Linked DNA regions of Vreelandella piezotolerans. The protein of the gene in region 1 interacts with the protein of each later gene in a pairwise test. Links are inferred from orthologs where the notes say so. Each region holds a gene or a part of one and is shown in the gene's direction. Other genes may lie near its edges.

Region 1 (12,053 bases):
CAAGGTGTTGCCCCCATGGCTTGCGCAGACTCGATCAGTCCCGGAGAGATCTCATTCAGCGCGCCCTCGATAAGGCGGGCCACGAAGGGAATAGCGGCAATCGTCAGCGGTACCGACGCGGCATTGATGCCGATGGAAGTGCCCACCAACATGCGAGTGAAGGGAATGATGGCGACCATCAAAATGATGAACGGAATCGAACGCCCGATGTTGGTGATGATGCCCAGTGCCTGGTTGAGAATGGGCATCGCCATGATTTGCCGCGGGCGGGTCACGTAAAGCATGACGCCCAGCGGCAGGCCCAATAGGGTGGCAATCACACCCGATACGGCCACCATGTAAAGGGTATCCAGCGTGGCCTGTAAAATGAGATCAAACATTGCGCTGGACATGACCAAGTACCTCCACCTGTAGTTGATGCGCTTCTAAATAGGACATGGCTTGTTGGGTTTGCTCATGGCTGCCCAGTAGCTCGGCAATCATTAGGCCCAGCGTGCGGTCTTGTATGGACTCGACTTTGGCCTGCAGGATGCTGACGTCCACGCTGCACTCCCGCGCCAGACGAGAAATGAGCGGTGTTGAAACGGCGTCACCCGAGAACGTTAGCCGCACCACCGGGTGCGTGTGTTCATTAGGGCGCTCTTCCAGGCGCTCCAGTAGCTCTTTCGGGGGGCTGAGTTGTAAGAAGTCGTTCAAAAAGTCGCGACCAAGCTGCGTTGCAGGCGCGGTAAAGAAGTCGCCCACTTCCGCGTCCTCTACCAGCTTGCCATCAGAGATCAGGCTGACCCGGTGGCAGATCGATTTCACCACTTCCATTTCGTGGGTAATGAGCAGGATGGTGATGCCCAGTTGGTGATTGATGTCGCGCAGCAGCTCGAGAATCGAGCTAGTGGTCTGTGGGTCCAGCGCCGAGGTCGCTTCATCGCACAGCAGCACATGCGGTTTGCTGGCAAGGGCGCGGGCAATGGCAACACGCTGTTTCTGGCCGCCGGAGAGCTGGGCGGGGTACTGCTTCGCTTTATCGGCAAGGCCTACCATCTCGAGCAGCGGAAGAACGCGGTTTTTGATCGCGCTGCGCTTTTCACCCATCAGTTCCAAGGGGAGGGCGACATTATCAAAAACGGTGCGTGTGGTGAGTAGGTTGAAGTGTTGAAAAATCATGCCGATACGATGACGAGCATGATTCAGTTCGCTGCGGCTCAGCCCGGTCATCTCTTGCCCATCCACGACCACGCTGCCGCTCGTGGGGCGCTCGAGTAGATTGACGCAGCGGATGAGGGTGGATTTGCCAGCGCCGGAAAGGCCAATGACACCGTGAATCGTGCCTTTGGGGATCGTTAAATCGACGTTTTGAAGGGCATGCACGGCACCATCGCCGCTGCCATAAGTTTTACTAACGTTGCTAAGTTCAATCATAGCGTCTGCCTTAATGGTAGGCCGAAGACGGAGTGCGAGGGGGCAAGCGTAGGGCGGGGAACAAAAAAAGGCCACCCTTGCGGGTGGCCATCAACGCTGGACACACCCTTTTAGCTGCACTTCACCCCGCCAAAGGCCAGGTGGACGCCCGCAATCTGGGTACAAATCGGCGTCATTACATTTGCGGCGAAAGTCTAAAGAGCGATGGGGGCGTTGTCAACGGAAAGCGTTCTATTTCATGTTTTTAAGTTTTTAAACAGATCTATTTTCTTTTTTTGGTTGTTTTTTTGGGTTTTTATTGCTGTTGAGTAAAGGTATGGCGGGGTGTTAGCAGCAAAAAAACATGATCGATCAAGCGTGGGTGCTGCCTGGCTGCACAAGGTTGGGTCATTAGTAGTAAGCTTACGCAAGTTTTTATGGCCTATGCCACCCTGCTCACCTGTAAAGAAAGGAAGGGATCATGTTCACGGGTATCGTTCAAGGTACTGCTGAGATTGTCGAAGTGCGCGAGCTAGAGGAGTTCCGCACCCATGTGGTTGCCTTGTCAGAAGAGCTTAGGAGCGGTTTGGAAATTGGCGCGTCCGTCGCGCATAACGGTGTGTGCCTGACGGTGACGGCCATCGAGGGCGAGCGTGTCAGTTTCGACCTGATGCGAGAAACGCTGCGACTGACCAATCTTGGTGCAATTACCCCGGGGCAATGCGTCAACATAGAGCGTGCGGCCCGCTTCGGTGATGAGATTGGCGGTCACTCTATGTCCGGTCACATCATTTGTATGGCGCAGATCGTCGCCATCGAAGAGGCGCCCAATAATCGCCGTATCTGGTTCGCACTACCGGAAAAGGCCGCTAAATTCGTTTTTGAGAAAGGCTACATTGGCGTTGACGGCATCAGCCTCACCGTGGGTGCCGTGCGGCCATCGGCGGATGGGGCGGGGGTCGAGTTCAGTGTTAATCTGATCCCCGAGACACTATCCCGTACGGTATTGGGCAGCCGCTCGATGGGCGATTGGGTCAATATCGAGATCGATCCGCAAACACAGGTCATCGTGGAAACGGTGGAGCGGGTATTGGCGAGCCGGTCCTTTTAGCAATTTGAGGGTATTGCTTTGGGCTTTTGTTGACCGATCGGTTAGCTGATGGCCTAAAGTTTGCTAAACAGTAAGTGAGGGAACGTGCCCTCGATCAACGGCTGCATGTACGGCACTCGCATCACGCGGTGCCTTTCGGTAGTATGTGCGGCTTTTCTCGCACCAAGGGACGCATTCGGCGTAAGCGCGAAGGATAAAAACTACATGAAACTTCTGGACAACTACTTCAAGCTCACAGAGCAGAAGACCAACCTCAAGACGGAAGTGATCGCAGGGGTCACGACGTTCTTAACCATGGCCTACATCATTTTCGTCAACCCGAGCATTCTGTCGGAAGCGGGGATGGATTACGGCGCTGTCTTTGTAGCAACCTGTCTAGCGGCGGCCATCGGCTGTTTCGTGATGGGCCTGTGGGCTAACTACCCCATTGCTCAAGCGCCGGGCATGGGGTTGAACGCCTTCTTCACCTACGGTGTGGTGCTGGGCATGGGGTATACCTGGGAAGCGGCGCTAGGGGCCGTCTTCTTCTCGGGTTTGACGTTCTTCCTGCTGAGTATTTTCAAAATTCGCGAGTGGATCATCAACTCCATTCCGCTCTCGTTGCGCCTGGGGATTGCCGCCGGTATCGGTCTGTTCCTTGCGATGATTGCCCTCAAGAATGCGGGTATCGTGGTCGCTAATCCGGCTACGTTCGTGTCGCTCGGCGACTTGTCAGAGCCAGCGCCGCTGTATGCCTTGCTGGGCTTTTTCGTGATTACTGCCTTGGCCTATTTGCGCGTCACGGGCGCGGTCATGATCGGGATCATCGGGGTGACCGTGCTGGCCATGGTGCTGGGGCATAACCAGTATGGTGGCATCATGTCCATGCCGCCTTCCATTGCGCCGACGTTCATGGCCATGGACCTGATGGGAGCGCTGGATGTCGCCATGCTCAGCGTCATTTTTGCGTTCCTATTCGTCGATTTGTTCGATACGTCCGGCACGCTGGTGGGGGTTGCTCACCGTGGCAAGCTACTGGATGAAAACGGTAAGCTGCCACGTATCGGGCGTGCCATGATGGCCGATAGTACTGCGTCGATGGCCGGTGCCGCGCTGGGTACCTCCACCACCACCAGCTACATCGAATCCACGGCGGGCATCGTCTCCGGTGGGCGTACTGGGTTGACGGCGGTCGTGGTCGGCCTACTGTTTTTGATCAGCCTGTTTTTCGCGCCGCTGGCTGGCTCTATCCCCGCCTATGCGACAGCCGGTGCGCTTCTTTATGTCGCTGTGCTGATGGCGGGAAGCTTGGCGCATGCGAATTGGGAAGATCCCACCGACGCGGCCCCGGTCCTGATCGCGGCGATTGCCATGCCGCTGACCTTCTCCATTGCGGAAGGTATTGCCCTGGGTTTCATCAGCTACGTGGCGATCAAAACGCTGTCGGGCCGCTTCGCGGATCTCAACCCGGCGGTGGTGGTGTTAGCGCTGCTATTTGCAGCAAAGTTTCTATTCATGGGCTAACTGCCCAATCTTCGACTAATCAATGAGAGACGCGATGAGCATCTACGGCGATTACATTAAGTCCGTTATTCGCACGGTTCCTGACTGGCCAGAGCAGGGGGTGAATTTTCGTGATATTACCCCCTTGCTGCAAAACAGCGCTGCTTTTCGTAAGCTGATCGACAGTTTCGTGCACCGCTACCAGGAAATGAATCTGGATGCCATCGCGGCCATCGACGCCCGTGGCTTCATTATTGGTGCACCGCTGGCGTACGAGCTGGGCTGCAGCTTCGTTCCCGTGCGTAAGAAGGGCAAACTGCCGTTCAAAACCATTAGTGAAACCTACACGCTGGAGTATGGCCATTCGGAAGTCGAGCTCCATGCCGATGCGTTTCAGGAAGGGGATCGGATTTTGCTCATGGATGATCTGATCGCGACGGGGGGAACGATGCTGGCAGCGGCTAACTTGATTCAGCGCTGCGGTGGCCACGTCGTGGAGACGGCAACGATTATCGATCTACCCGAATTGGGTGGTTCTCAGAAGATTCGCGATGCGGGCTACAGCGTCTTCGCGGTCTGTTCCTTCAACGAAGACGAGTAACGTCCCATGAGCAGCGAACGCTATCATCAACACTTCACCGTCTCTTGGGACCAAATTCATCGCGACGTGCGCCAGCTCTGCCATCTGCTCATCGAGCGAGACTTCAAAGGCATCGTAGCGATTACCCGTGGCGGCTTGATTCCGGCGGCGCTGATTGCCCGCGAGCTGAACATTCGCCTGATCGATACCGTGTGCATCAAGAGCTACGATCACATGGAGCAGGGCGGGTTGGATATCATGAAAGGGGTCGACCATGATGGCGATGGCTGGCTGTTGGTCGACGATCTCGTCGATACCGGTAAAACGGCCCGTGCCGTGCGTGAAATGTTGCCTAAAGCACATTTTGTCACGATTTACGCCAAACCAGAGGGACGCCCTTTGGTGGATCAATATCTGACAGAAGTGGCTCAACAGTGCTGGATCCAATTCCCTTGGGATATGGGCATTGCCTACGTCGAGCCACTCGCCGATCAAATGAAGAAGTGATATGGCTAACCCGTTACCCGATGATTGGAGCCATTGGCTAGGGCAGGAGTTTCAGGCGGAATACATGTCCGCTTTGAAGGCGTTTTTGGCCGACGAAAAGGCGGCCAAGAAAGTTATCTATCCGCATTCGTCGAATTGGTTTCGTGCCTTTGAATTAACGCCTCTCGCGTCGGTAAAGGTTGTGATTTTGGGTCAAGACCCTTACCACGGGCCTAATCAAGCGCACGGGCTTTGCTTTTCGGTGCAGCCGGGTGTCCCGGTGCCCCCATCGCTTGTCAACATCTACAAGGAGTTGGCGAGTGACGTTGGCTTTACGCCGGTGCAGCACGGTTTTTTGGAGGCGTGGGCCAAGCAGGGGGTATTGCTATTGAACACGGCGCTGACGGTCGAGCAGGGCAATGCCGCGTCGCATCGTGGTAAAGGCTGGGAGCTCTTCACCGATCAAGCTATTGAGACCGTCAGTCGTCATGCCGAGCCCAGCGTATTTCTTCTTTGGGGGAGTCACGCGCGGCAGAAAAAGGCGCTGATCGATACCTCTCGCCATTTGGTGCTGGAATCACCGCATCCTTCCCCACTGTCGGCGCACCGTGGCTTTTTTGGCAATCGTCATTTTTCCAAAGCTAACCAGTTCTTGGAAGCGCAGGGGCGCTCGCCCATTGATTGGCAATTACCGGAAACCCCTTAACCTCATGGTCAGTTGCGGGTAGAATGTCGCGCAATTTGTAAGCATGTCGATGGTGGCTCAGCAGGCTGCCATCTTGAATCCCCTGCAGTGAGGAAGTCCCATGAGTGTCTACGCCATTAACCATCCGCTTGTTCAACATAAGCTGGGACTAATGCGCGAAGCTGATTTGAGCACTAAAAGCTTTCGTGAACTGGCAGGTGAAGTGGCTAAACTCCTGACCTACGAAGCGACCAAGGGTCTGGAGCTCGAAGATCATGAGATTCAAGGCTGGAACGGTGAGCCTATAGCGACACGTCGCTTGAAAGGCAAAAAGGTGACCATCGTTCCGATTCTGCGGGCGGGCTTAGGTATGTTGGAAGGCGTGACAGACCTTATTCCTAGCGCGCGGGTCAGTGTCGTTGGCCTGTATCGCGATGAAGAGACGCTGCAGCCGGTGCCGTATTTTGCAAAATTCGCCAACGACATCGAAGAGCGTATGGCGATTGTGATCGACCCGATGCTGGCAACCGGTGGTTCGATGGTGGCTACGTTGGACATGCTGCGTGAGCGTGGCTGTGAACACATGAAAGTCATCGTATTGGTGGCTGCCCCTGAAGGGATTAAACGGGTGCAAGATGCGTATCCCGATGTAGAAATTTACACTGCCTCGGTGGATGACCGACTCGATGAGAATGGCTACATCGTCCCCGGCTTGGGAGATGCCGGCGACAAAATTTTCGGAACGCGCTGAGCGCTCCGTCTCAAAACGCCCCTTACGCTTTGCGTTAGGGGCATTTTTTTGCCTCCGTGACTTGGCTATGTACGAACACTATCTGCGCTAGCCGCCATTTCGTACAAAACCTAATAACAGACCCTAGGAGTGGTGTGATGATAACGAGTGCGAGACAAGAGTCTTGGCCAAAAATGTTACTGACCGGCGCGCAGATGCTGTTCGTGGCCTTTGGTGCATTGGTACTGGTTCCGCTATTGACTGGGTTAGATCCCAGCGTGGCGCTGTTTACAGCCGGACTCGGTACGCTGGTCTTTCATGGCGTCACCAAGCAGAGCGTGCCGGTATTTCTGGCCTCCTCGTTTGCCTTCATCGCGCCCATTCAGGGCTCTGTCGCCAGCTTCGGCGTGTCGGCGACGCTGGGTGGGTTGATGGCGGCCGGGTTGGTGTACGTGGTGATTTCTCAGGCGGTACGGCTGAAAGGGACGGCTTGGCTGCACCGGCTGTTGCCCGCCGTGGTGGTCGGTCCCGTCATCATGGTGATTGGTTTGGCGCTCGCCCCGGTCGCCGTCAGCATGGCAACCGGCGAGACCAGCGACTCCATTGGCTACGGCCAAGCGATATTTCTTTCCATGGCAAGTCTGTTGGTGACCCTGGTGCTCGCAGTATTTGGCCGCGGCCTGTTGCGTTTGGTGCCCATCATGGGCGGTATTGCAACGGGCTACGCGCTGGCGCTCATCATGGGAGTGGTTGACTTTACGCCGGTGCGCGATGCGGCTTGGCTGTCGTTACCCAACTTTACGGCGCCTAGTTTCCATTGGGCGGCCATCCTGTTCATGATTCCGGTCGCGATTGCGCCTGCCGTCGAGCATATTGGTGACATGGTGGCGATTGGTTCGGTCACGCGTACCAACTATCTGGAAAAGCCTGGCTTGCATCGCACGCTACTGGGCGATGGTTTGGCCACCACCGTCGCTGCGCTGTTTGGTGGGCCGCCTAACACGACTTACTCAGAAGTCACCGGTGCCGTGACGCTGACCAAGGCCTTCAATCCGATGTACATGGTGGTGGCGGCGGTCATCGCTATCGTTTTGGCCTTTGTCGGCAAGCTTGGTGCGCTATTGCAAACCATCCCTGGGCCAGTCATGGGGGGCATCATGACGCTTCTGTTTGGCTCGATTGCCGTGGTCGGTATGAATACTCTCGTGCGGGCAGGGCAGTCGTTGACGGCGGCGCGTAACTTGGTGGTGGTGTCGCTGATCTTGGTGTTTGGCATCGGCGGTATGCAATTTGGTGGCGGGCAGTTCACGCTACAGGGCGTAAGTTTGGCCGCTCTGGTCGGCATTGCGTTAAACTGGTTGCTACCAGCAGAAAAAGAGGGTGAGTGAGTCGTGACAGACAGGATGCGTTATGAGTGAGGCGCTACGCTGCCCGTTTCCGGTTCTGGGGGTGGCTGCCTGGAGTGGTACCGGTAAAACCACGCTGTTAGAGAAATTGTTGCCGCTTCTGCGCGGCATGGGAGTGTCGGTGGCGGTTATCAAACATGCGCACCATCATTTCGACGTGGACCAGCCGGGTAAGGACAGCTACAGGTTACGCAGCTCGGGGGCAGCGCCCATGTTGATTGCGTCGCGCCATCGCTATGCGCTGATGCAAGAGACGCCGGGGCAAGAGGAGCCCGACTTGGCCCATTTGCTGGCATTAATGGCTCCCCATTCGCCTGATTTGGTGATTGTGGAAGGCTTCAAAGCTTGGCCGATACCGAAGTTGGCGCTCTATCGAGAGGGAATTGGAGACCCGGCGATTCTTTCCGACCCTTGGGTGCAGGCCGCTGCGTTGACCGGCGAGCCTCCTGTGAAGCTTGCGTCTTCGGTCACGCGTTTGGATTTGAATCGCTGTGACGCGATCGCCCGCTGGGTCAGTGACTGGGCCGACCAACAGCGGCGCAACTTGGCTTGATGATAAAAGGTGACACCATGCAGTTAACCCACCTGAACGCGCACGGCGAAGCCAATATGGTCGACGTCGGCGATAAGCAAGAGACACGTCGAGAGGCCGTCGCCTCGGGGCGTATCGTCATGCAGCCTGCTACCTTGAAGTTGCTGAGCGACGGCGCGTTGCCCAAAGGCGATGTGCTGGCCACGGCGCGTATTGCAGGGATCCAAGCGGCTAAACGCACCCACGAGCTCATTCCTCTGTGCCACTCGCTGGCACTTTCTAAAGTCGCGGTAGAGTTCGATATCGATCACGATCAGGGGTGGGTGAGTGTGACCGCCATGTGCCGTTTGAATGGCCGTACCGGGGTCGAGATGGAGGCGCTGACCGCCGTATCGGTCGCCTGTCTGACGCTTTACGATATGTGTAAAGCGGTCGACAAGGCAATGCGTATCGAAGCGGTACACCTGGATAGCAAGCAGGGCGGACAGCGCGGCGATTATCGCCGTGAAATGGCGGCGCCCATCGTCACTGGTGAAGGTGCTGCGGGCGAGGTGAGCCTCGGCGAGCGCTGTGTCTCACCCTGTGTGCGGGTCAAGTTTTTGGCCGAGCTGCGCGAGCGCGTTGGAGAGAGTGATTTGGCCATTGGGTTGGACAAATTGCCAAGCCGTGATGTGGCTGGGCTAAAAGCCGCGCTCAAAGCTCAAGATGCGCGCTTCTCAGTGCTGGCAGACCGTCGAACGCTGTGCGCGATTAACCAGGTGATGGCCAACGACAGCGCACGCATTACCGATGAAGACGAAGTGGCCTTTTTCCCCCCGGTGACCGGAGGCTGAGCCGTGTCCGTTAACGAACAGAAAGCACCCGACATAGGGGTAGTCGTGCAGTCTGCTCCGTTCTCCATGGCCTACGGTTATGAAAGCGCGTTGCGCCAGCGTACCGACATTGGCGCGATCGTCACCTTTACGGGGCTGGTGCGAGATTTCAACGAAACGCCCGACGTCATCGGTTTGACCCTGGAACACTACCCAGGCATGACCGAGCGCACCTTGGCACGTATTGCAGAGCAAGCGTGTCAGCGGTGGTCATTGCAAGCGGTGAGGGTCATTCATCGCGTGGGAGATTTGTTGCCGGGGGACCCCATTGTCAGGGTGCTGGTTGCCAGTGCACACCGCCGAGATGCCTTCGAGGCCTGCGATTTCATCATGGACTACTTGAAGACCCAGGCACCTTTCTGGAAAAAAGAGCACTCTAGACAGGGAGCATACTGGGTGAAAGAGCGCGACACCGATCAGCAAGACGCTGCTCGGTGGTAGTGCTCAAGGCTCGTCGTTCAATTCCTCGATGGTTGGCATCTCGGCGGCCATGATCTGCAGGTGCACCTCGGGCATATGCTGCAAGTGATTCGCCAACCAGTGTACCAACCGAGGCTGTAGCGCATGGCGTAAATCGGCTAGCGTATCTGCGGTGATCTCATCGAGCTGCTCGTCCAGCCACTCGCTAAAGCTGTCTTCATCCATGGGGCTGGCCCCGCTAGCATCCAGCATCAAGCGTCCAATGCGGCACCAGCCCGTCTCGGTGGCCGCTACCGGCAAAGCCAAAAAAAGGCTGCCGCGACGTGCCGAGGAGTGGCCCGTATCCAAGCCAGGATGAGCGACTACGCTATTTTGATTGACGATGCAGGGAGGCTGAGGATAGCGCGTCTCGCAGCGTAACCCTTGCTGGTCGAGCACTAGCATGTCGCCATTCACAGGCGTCAGCGGTGCTTGAATGCCCAGCTCTTCGGCAAGCGCTTGATGCGCCGCTTGATGGCGAGCCTCGCCATGCACCGGTAGCAGCATTTTGGGTCTGACCCACTGATAGAGCTTTCTAAGCTCTTCCTGGGCAGGGTGTCCGGTAGCGTGAAGCTCGGGATGGTTCGTTTCATCGAACAGCGTGACATCGAGTTGCAACAAACGCTTTTTAAGCTGCTCGATGGGGCGCTCATTGCCTGGAATGGCTTTGGCAGAAAAAATCACGCTATCGCCCGGTTCTAAATCGACAAAGGGGTGGCGACGCTGGGCCAATCGTTGCAAGGCGGCGCGAGGCTCGCCCTGGCTACCGGTGGCAATGATCACGACCTCTTCAGGGGGGAGGTAGCCCAGGTCATGGGCGGGCACCAGGGGCGGGAAGTCGTCCAAATAGCCCAGGCCTCTGGCCACACTCACCATCCGCTCCATCGAGCGGCCCATCAGGCTAACCCGGCGTCCACTCGCCTGGGCTGCCAAACCAATGGCCAATACCCGCGCTAGGTTGCTGGCAAAGCAAGACACGACCACCCTGCCTGTGCAAGCGCTCAGCGTGTTCGCCAACGCCTTGGCAACGTCCCCTTCGCTGGCGGACTGTCCCGGCATGGGCGCGTTGGTTGAATCCCCTACCAGCAAATCGACCGGTGCCAGTGCTCTGAATTGAGCCGCATTGACCGGTGAGCCAATGAGCGGGGTTGGGTCCAGTTTCCAATCACCCGTGTGGAGAATGCGGTAATCCCCCGCTTGCATCATGATGGCGCAGCTCTCGGGGATGGAGTGGGTAACGCTGAGATAGCGAAGGGTGAAGGGGCTACTCTCTACTGCCTCCCCCGGTTCGATGGTCTGGATCGCTGCGCTACTGAGCTGATGTTCGGCAAACTTGTAGCGCAAGAGTCCCGCTGCGAGTGGGGTGGCAAAAATCGGGCAGCCCCATTTGGGCCAAAGCCACGCCACGGCGCCGATGTGGTCTTCATGGCCGTGGGTAATGAACAGGGCTTTGGGGGTGATCTTGAGCGCTTCCAGGGTTTCCGTGTTGGGGACTTGAAGCGGAGAATTCGGCAGGTCTTGGCGAATCATCATGCCGCAATCAACGGCGATCCACTGATCGTCATACCCATACAGCGTGAGGTTCATTCCAATTTCGCCACAGCCACCAAGCGGTAGCAGGCGCAGGGGCGGGCGGCGACGGGGACGAAGTTGAACGCGTGATGGATGCATCAGTTATGAAAAGCCTAGAAAGTAATGTCTTAACTATACGGGATGCGGGGGGCGGGTAACAATCATCGCGGCACCAGACCGCGGTGCTTCCTTATCTTGCTTACGTTACACTAATGCGGCTAAAGCGTTTATCTGCCGTTAGGCAGGTGCTTGGCGAGCGTGCCGTTAAATACGTTAAGAGTGTCTGTGATGTCTCATTATTACCGTTTAGTTGTTTCCTGCCCCGATCAGGTGGGCATTGTGGCGCGTGTCTCAAGCTTTATTGCTCAGCAGGGTGGTTCCATTACCGAAGCAAGCCAGCACTCTGATTTAGAGACTGGTCGCTTTTTCATGCGCTATGAAATTCTGGCGGACTCACTGGGTATGTCGGCGGAAGCGTTGCGCACCGCGTTTGAGCCCGTCGCCGCCGAATTCGATATGCAGTGGTCGTTGGTAGATACGCAAAAGCGTCGCCGTGTCGTGCTCATGGTGTCTAGAGAGTCTCACTGCTTGGTCGACTTGCTGTATCGCTGGCAAGCAGGCGAGCTGGATTGCGATATCGTGGGCGTCATTTCTAACCATGACGATATGCGTTCACTCACGGAGTGGTACGGTATTCCCTATCATCACGTACCGGTCGATCCTACCAACAAGCAGCGGGCATT
Region 2 (6,786 bases), 1.0 Mb from region 1 along the record:
TCGAAGCCCTGATTCATGGCGGCGGGCATGAGCGCGGCATGCGTTCCGGCACGCTGCCCACCCATCAGATCGCCGGGATGGGGGAAGCCTTTGCCATCATGCAGCAGCAACAGGGCGAGGACCAAACGCGCATTGCGGCGTTACGCGAGCGTTTGTTGAGCGGCTTGGCCGACCTAGAGGGCGTCGTTTCCAACTCACCGCTGGAACACGTCGTCCCTAACATACTCAACCTGGCCTTCGAGGGCGTGGATGGCGAGGCCCTGTTGATGGCGCTGCGAGACGTAGCGGTATCCACCGGCTCGGCCTGCAACTCGGCCAGCGTCGATCCCTCTTACGTCCTGTTGGGTATTGGTACGCCCCGTCGGCTGGCACTGTCGTCGCTACGACTCAGTATTGGGCGCTTTACCCAAGAGGCCGAGATCGATCACGCCGCCACCCTACTGCGCCACGCGGTGAGCGGCTTACGTGCCAACGCGCGCTAGACGGCTGACGCACGGCTAACGATTTCTCAAAGGAGAACGCTCCATGGCAACACTGAACATTACGCCCGCAGCGGCAGAACAGATTCACCGAGTGCTGGACGAGCGAGGCCAAGGCTTGGGCCTTCGCGTATCGGTCAAACCCAGCGGCTGCTCTGGCTACAGCTACGTACTTGATTTTGCCGATGAAGCCCAAGCAGATGACGTTCGGTTCGAGGCACATGGTGCCAGCGTGTATGTCGCTCCCGAGGCGCTCGAAATGCTCGACGGCAGCGAAGTGGACTACGTCAACGAAGGCTTGAACCGCTTTTTCCGCTTCAACAACCCCAATGTCAAAGATCAGTGCGGCTGCGGTGAAAGCTTCACGGTCTAAGCCGCACGTTAAAGACCTAGCGTATATCACCGGTATTCATCCCCACCGGGAGGCGCTATAATCGCGGCCACTCGGCAGCCGGTGAAGTAGGCGGCATTGGCCGACCCTTTTTTCCTGCGCCGCCTCGGCTTTCCGAGGCGGCAATTTCTGCTTTATCCCTTTTGAGGAGATTTCTGCATGGCGACTGAACGTACTCTTTCCATCATCAAGCCCGATGCCGTTGCTAAAAATGCCATTGGCGACATCATCGCGCGCTTCGAAAAAGCCGGCCTGAAGGTCGTTGCCGCCAAAATGATGCACCTCTCCGAAGAGAAGGCTGGTGGCTTCTACGCCGAGCACAAAGAGCGCCCCTTCTTCAAAGACCTGGTCGGCTTCATGACCTCCGGTCCGGTCGTGGTACAGGTATTGGAAGGTGAAGGCGCCATTGCCAAAAACCGTGAGTTGATGGGCGCCACCAACCCGAAAGAAGCGGCTCCAGGCACCATCCGTGCCGACTTTGCGGAAACAATTGACGCCAACGCTGTCCATGGCTCTGATTCTCCGGAAAGCGCCGAGCGCGAAATTAGCTACTTCTTCGGTAACGACGAAATCTGCCCGCGCTAAATCAAGCGCTGCCGTTTCAACCTTCGTTGCCGGCCATTTTTGCGGGGGCTTTGCCCCCGCCTCTTCCTGAACGCTGACCGCCATGACCACCACCGTAGCTCAACACACGCCTGCCACTCGTACGACGCCGGACAACACCACGGCCGAACACCCAGCACCCGCTCGCCAGAACCTACTGGGACTCTCCCGCGAGCAGATGGAAGCGTTCTTTTTGTCGATCGGCGAAAAGAAATTTCGCGCCACGCAGGTCATGAAATGGATGCATCAGGAGGGCATCGACGACTTTACGGCGATGACCAACCTGTCGAAGGCCCTGCGCGACAAGCTCTCCCAGGTGGCCGAAATCCGCGGTCCAGGCGTCGTCTACGAAGGCACGTCTAGCGACGGCACGCGTAAATGGGTGTTAGAGGTAGAAGATGGCAGCTACGTCGAGACGGTGCTCATTCCTGCCGAAAACGGTAAGCGCCGCACGCTATGCGTCTCTTCCCAGGTGGGCTGCTCACTGGACTGCAGCTTCTGCTCGACCGGTAAACAGGGCTTTCAGCGTAATTTGACCGCCGCCGAGATCATCGGCCAAGTGTGGGTCGCCCAACGCAGCGTTGGCCCACGCCGTGATACCGCCAATCGCCCGGTGACCAACGTGGTCATGATGGGCATGGGCGAACCGCTGCTCAATTTCGATAACGTCGTGCCAGCCATGAAGCTGATGCTCGACGATAACGGTTACGGACTCTCCAAGCGCCGCGTCACGCTCTCCACTTCCGGCGTGGTGCCGATGATGGACAAACTGGGCGACGAACTGGATGTGAGCCTTGCCATCTCGCTACACGCCTCCACCGATGAGCTGCGCAACGAGCTGGTGCCGATCAACCGTAAGTACAACATACGTGCGCTGCTGGACGCCTGCCACCGCTACCTGGCCAAGTGCCCCGATAATCGTCAGGTCACCATCGAATACACGTTGATCAAAGACGTCAACGATCAGCAGGAACACGCTGAACAGCTCGCGGCACTGCTCAAGGAGCTGCCGTGCAAGATCAACCTGATTCCGTTCAACCCGTTCCCTCATTCAGGGTACGAGAAGCCGTCACGCAACCAAGTGATGCGCTTTCAACAGTGGCTCTACGATTTGGAGTACAACGCCACCGTACGAACCACCCGAGGCGATGATATCGACGCCGCCTGTGGCCAGCTGGTGGGCCGCGTGAAGGATCGTACCAAGCGCAGCGCACGCTACATTCAGTCTGTACAGCTCGACGCTGACTGACCGCTGTCGTCTTGACTTCCAACCGACACAGCGCTTTGATGGACACGTTTTTTGCCGGGCGCTTGGCAATCGCCCGCTGTATGGCAATGGTTCAACCCGACACAAGAGGGCGTAGATGATCGGTCACCGCAGGCGCATTATTTCCATCAGGATGCCCATGCTGTCCGTGCTTGCTGGCAGCCTGCTGCTAGCGGGTTGCGCCACCTCTGGTCAGGCCGTTCGCAGCGATGCCAATCCCGCTGCGGTAGAGGCGTATACCCAGCTTGGCGTCGCCTACTTAGAGCGTGATAACCTGACACGTGCCCTGAATGCCCTCGACCGCGCTTTGGAGCTAAACCCACGTCATCCCGAGGCACTTCAAGCCCTTGCGCTGGTCTACCAGCAGCAGGGAGAGAGCGAGCTTGCCAACCGTTATTTCGAACAAGCGCTAGATGCCGAGCCATCGTTCACCCGCGCACGTAACAACTACGCCGCGTTTTTGTACCAGCAGGAACAGTTTCCACAAGCCTGCGAACAGTTAGAAAGGGCATCCCAAGATGCCCAGTACGCCAATCGCGCCCAGCTATTCACCAACTTAGGGCAGTGCTATTTGGCCATCGACGAATTGGATAAGGCGCGCGAACGTTTGCAGCGCGCGCAAAGCATCGACCCGCGCAACCCCCGCGGGTATTTAATGTTAGCCGAACTCGAAATTTCACAGGGCAATTATGATCAGGCCTGGGCGCCGCTGCAGAACTACTTGCAGCTGGCAGGCCCCGACCCAGCAGCACTGGAACTGGCGATCGATGTCGCCCTCGCCCGCGGTGACGACGCCGCGGCCACCGACTACCAGCGCTTGCTCAACCGCTGATCAACGCTCTGATCACCACATTATTGAAGGATGCTCAGCCATGAGCGACACACAGTTACACGATAGCGTTACTCCAGCCCCCAGCACAGCAACCCCTGGTGAGTTGCTCTCGCGTCAACGCGAATCGCTTGGTGTTCCGTTAGCGGATGCCGCCCGCGCCCTCAACCTGCGCCCCGCCGTGGTGGATGGCCTAGAGCGCGATCACTACGAAGAGATTCCCGTCGCCGCCTATCGTCGCGGCTACCTTCGCGCCTATGCCAAATACCTGGGCATGGACGACCGCATGGTGCTCGACGCTTACCAAGCGCGCCATGGCACCAGCGATGCCGATCGCAAAGTAGCGCCAGTTGCCGTCACCAAGCCCCCCTCCAAGGTAGGTGCCTGGCTTTTCAAATTGGTCACCCTGTTGGTGATTGCGGGGTTGATTGCCGTGACGGTCGCTTGGTGGCAGAGCCGCGGCGGCAGCGAGCCGCCGAGCATTGGTACCTCTTCCACGATGGAAGATAACGAAGCGCCGATCAGCGAGCCAGCCCCCGAGCCCACGCCAGTCGCCACGCCGGTGATCACGCCCGAGCCTGCCGTCACGCAAGAGCCGACTAACGACACCGCTAGCGATGCCTCGCCTGACAGCGATCTCAGCGATGCGGCCACCGCACCGTTGGCGAGCAATGACGAGCCCGCACAGGCAAGCGATGAAACGCCTGCCGACCAAACGGCCGAGACCGAGGCCGCCGTCGAAGCCACCAACGCGCCTGAGGAAACCGTGGCCGAGGCGGCTCCCGCCGCCAACCCTAACCTGCTCGAACTGACGTTCAACGAGCAATCCTGGACCGAGATTTTCGATGCCAACAACCAGCGCGTGTTCGTCGGCCTGCAAAACCCCGGCACCACCGCCAGCGTTGAGGGCGAACCGCCTTTTCGTTTAACCGTTGGCAACGCCACTGGCGTGGAGCTGCGTTACCAAGGTGAGTTAGTCGACCTTGCCGAGCGCGCCGGTGCCAATAACGTTGCCCGCTTTACCCTGGGAGAGTGACCCGTCTTATGCACGCCCCTTCTCCGATCAAACGCCGCCCGTCACGCCAAATTCACGTTGGCAACGTCGCGGTGGGCGGTGATGCACCGATTTCAGTGCAAAGCATGACCAACACCAACACGCTGGACGTCGAGGCCACTGTCGGACAGATCCAGCAATTGGAAAAAGCCGGGGCGGATATCGTCCGCGTCTCGGTGCCCGATATGGATGCCGCAGAGGCCTTCGGCAAGATCAAGCAGCGCGTGGCCGTGCCGTTGGTGGCCGATATCCACTTCGATTACAAGATCGCGCTACGGGTCGCCGAGCTGGGCGTGGACTGTCTGCGCATCAACCCCGGCAATATTGGCCGGGAAGACCGCGTGCGCGCGGTGGTGAGCGCCGCCCGAGACCACGGCATTCCGATCCGTATCGGCGTGAACGCGGGGTCGCTGGAGAAAGACCTGCAAAAGAAGTATGGCGAACCCACGCCTGCGGCGCTGGTCGAGTCGGCGATGCGCCATATCGACCACCTGGATCGTCTCGATTTCCAAGAATTCAAAGTCAGCGTCAAAGCATCGGACGTGTTCATGGCCGTGGCCGCCTATCGCGACCTGGCAAACCGCATCGAGCAGCCGCTGCACCTGGGCATTACCGAAGCGGGCGGCCTGCGCTCGGGCACGGTGAAATCGTCCATTGGCCTGGGCATGCTGCTGATGGACGGTATCGGCGACACGATTCGCGTCTCGCTGGCCGCCGACCCGGTAGAAGAGATCAAGGTCGGGTTCGACATGCTCAAGAGCCTGAAGTTGCGCGCCAAGGGAATCAACTTCATTGCTTGCCCGAGCTGCTCGCGGCAGAACTTTGACGTCATCAGCACCATGAACCAGCTCGAAGAGCGGCTTGAAGACGTGATGACACCGCTGGACGTCTCGGTGATTGGCTGTGTGGTCAACGGCCCTGGCGAAGCCAAGGAGACCGATATCGGCCTCACCGGCGGCTCGCCTGCCAATTTGGTCTATATCGATGGCAAGCCGGCGAGCAAGCTGCGCAATGACCACCTCGTCGAAGATCTGGAAAAGCTGATTCGCGATAAAGTGCGTCAAAAAGAGCAGCAGCAAGAGAACATGATTGCGCGCAGCGTTTAACGCCCGTGTCGCAGGCCTAGGCGATGTCGACGCCCGCCTCGTCCGCTGCCGCCCCATAAGGAGTTTTCATTGAGCAAGTCCGCCGCTAAAAAGATTCAAGCCATCCGTGGTATGAACGACCTATTGCCCAGCGATAGCCCTCGCTGGCAATTTTTTGAGGGCAAAGTACGCCAACTGATGCACCGCTATGGTTTCGATGAAATTCGCACACCCATCGTCGAGCAAACGGCGCTGTTTGCCCGCTCGATCGGTGAAGTCACCGATATCGTCGAAAAAGAGATGTACACCTTCGACGACCGCAACGGTGACAGCCTGACACTGCGTCCCGAAGGCACCGCCAGCTGCGTACGGGCGGCCATGGAGCACGGCTTGCTGCATAACCAAACCCAGCGGCTTTGGTACCAGGGGCCGATGTTTCGTCACGAGCGGCCCCAAAAAGGGCGCTACCGACAGTTCCACCAAGTGGGCGTGGAGACATACGGCTTCGAGGGCCCTGACATCGATGCCGAAGTCATCCTGCTCTCGGCGCGCCTATGGCAAGAGCTCGGCTTGATGGAGCACGTCACCCTGGAGCTGAACTCGCTAGGCTCCGCCGAGGCGCGGGCGGCCTACCGCGATAAGCTCGTGGCCTATTTCGAGCAGCACCAAAACATACTCGACGAGGACTCCAAACGCCGCCTGACCAGCAACCCGCTGCGCATTCTGGACTCCAAAAACCCGGACATGGCCGACATGCTCGATGCGGCCCCGCAGCTGATGGACCATCTGGACGACGAGTCCCGCACGCATTTCGAGCAGCTCAAGGCGATGCTGGAGGCTGCCGGTATACCGTACGTGGTCAACCCGCGCTTGGTGCGCGGCCTGGACTACTACTGCCGCACGGTGTTCGAGTGGACGACCGCCGCGTTGGGCAGCCAAGGCACCGTGTGCGCTGGCGGCCGCTACGATGGCTTGGTCGAGCAGCTTGGTGGCAAACCCACGCCGGCCGTGGGCTTTGCCATGGGCATCGAGCGCCTAGTGCTGCTGCTGGAAACGCTCGACCTGGTGCCCGATGAGG

What was found.
Region 2: the proteins of ung (region 1) and ndk interact in binary tests that used the Escherichia coli proteins (3 or more experiments, as listed by UniProt). The link is inferred for Vreelandella piezotolerans from one-to-one orthologs.

Annotation. Positions count from the first base shown.
Region 1 is NZ_CP048602.1:1,698,983-1,711,035, forward strand. Bases 4,066-6,918 are described here. They hold ung (uracil-DNA glycosylase), read left to right. Parts: upstream 4,066-5,076; coding sequence 5,077-5,760; downstream 5,761-6,918. Other genes in these bases: GYM47_RS07815 (adenine phosphoribosyltransferase), read left to right, coding at 4,066-4,589; gpt (xanthine phosphoribosyltransferase), read left to right, coding at 4,596-5,075; upp (uracil phosphoribosyltransferase), read left to right, coding at 5,861-6,490; GYM47_RS07835 (uracil-xanthine permease family protein), read left to right, coding at 6,628-6,918. Also shown: GYM47_RS07795 (methionine ABC transporter permease), read right to left, coding at 1-392; GYM47_RS07800 (methionine ABC transporter ATP-binding protein), read right to left, coding at 373-1,416; GYM47_RS07805 (riboflavin synthase subunit alpha), read left to right, coding at 1,877-2,506; GYM47_RS07810 (NCS2 family permease), read left to right, coding at 2,711-4,009; more of GYM47_RS07815, read left to right, coding at 4,044-4,065; more of GYM47_RS07835, read left to right, coding at 6,919-7,857; mobB (molybdopterin-guanine dinucleotide biosynthesis protein B), read left to right, coding at 7,880-8,428; cyclic pyranopterin monophosphate synthase MoaC, read left to right, coding at 8,446-9,240; molybdopterin synthase catalytic subunit MoaE, read left to right, coding at 9,244-9,720; GYM47_RS07855 (ribonuclease J), read right to left, coding at 9,724-11,325; purU (formyltetrahydrofolate deformylase), read left to right, coding at 11,599-12,053. UniProt on the Escherichia coli protein: Excises uracil residues from the DNA which can arise as a result of misincorporation of dUMP residues by DNA polymerase or due to deamination of cytosine.
Region 2 is NZ_CP048602.1:687,057-693,842, reverse strand. The notes cover bases 1-2,742. They hold ndk (nucleoside-diphosphate kinase), read left to right. Parts: upstream 1-1,029; coding sequence 1,030-1,455; downstream 1,456-2,742. Other genes in these bases: rlmN (dual-specificity RNA methyltransferase RlmN), read left to right, coding at 1,538-2,722; GYM47_RS03220 (HesB/IscA family protein), read left to right, coding at 526-852; GYM47_RS03225 (aminotransferase class V-fold PLP-dependent enzyme), read left to right, coding at 1-482. Outside these bases: type IV pilus biogenesis/stability protein PilW, read left to right, coding at 2,838-3,572; GYM47_RS03200 (RodZ domain-containing protein), read left to right, coding at 3,613-4,605; ispG (flavodoxin-dependent (E)-4-hydroxy-3-methylbut-2-enyl-diphosphate synthase), read left to right, coding at 4,614-5,729; hisS (histidine--tRNA ligase), read left to right, coding at 5,799-6,786. UniProt on the Escherichia coli protein: Major role in the synthesis of nucleoside triphosphates other than ATP. The ATP gamma phosphate is transferred to the NDP beta phosphate via a ping-pong mechanism, using a phosphorylated active-site intermediate.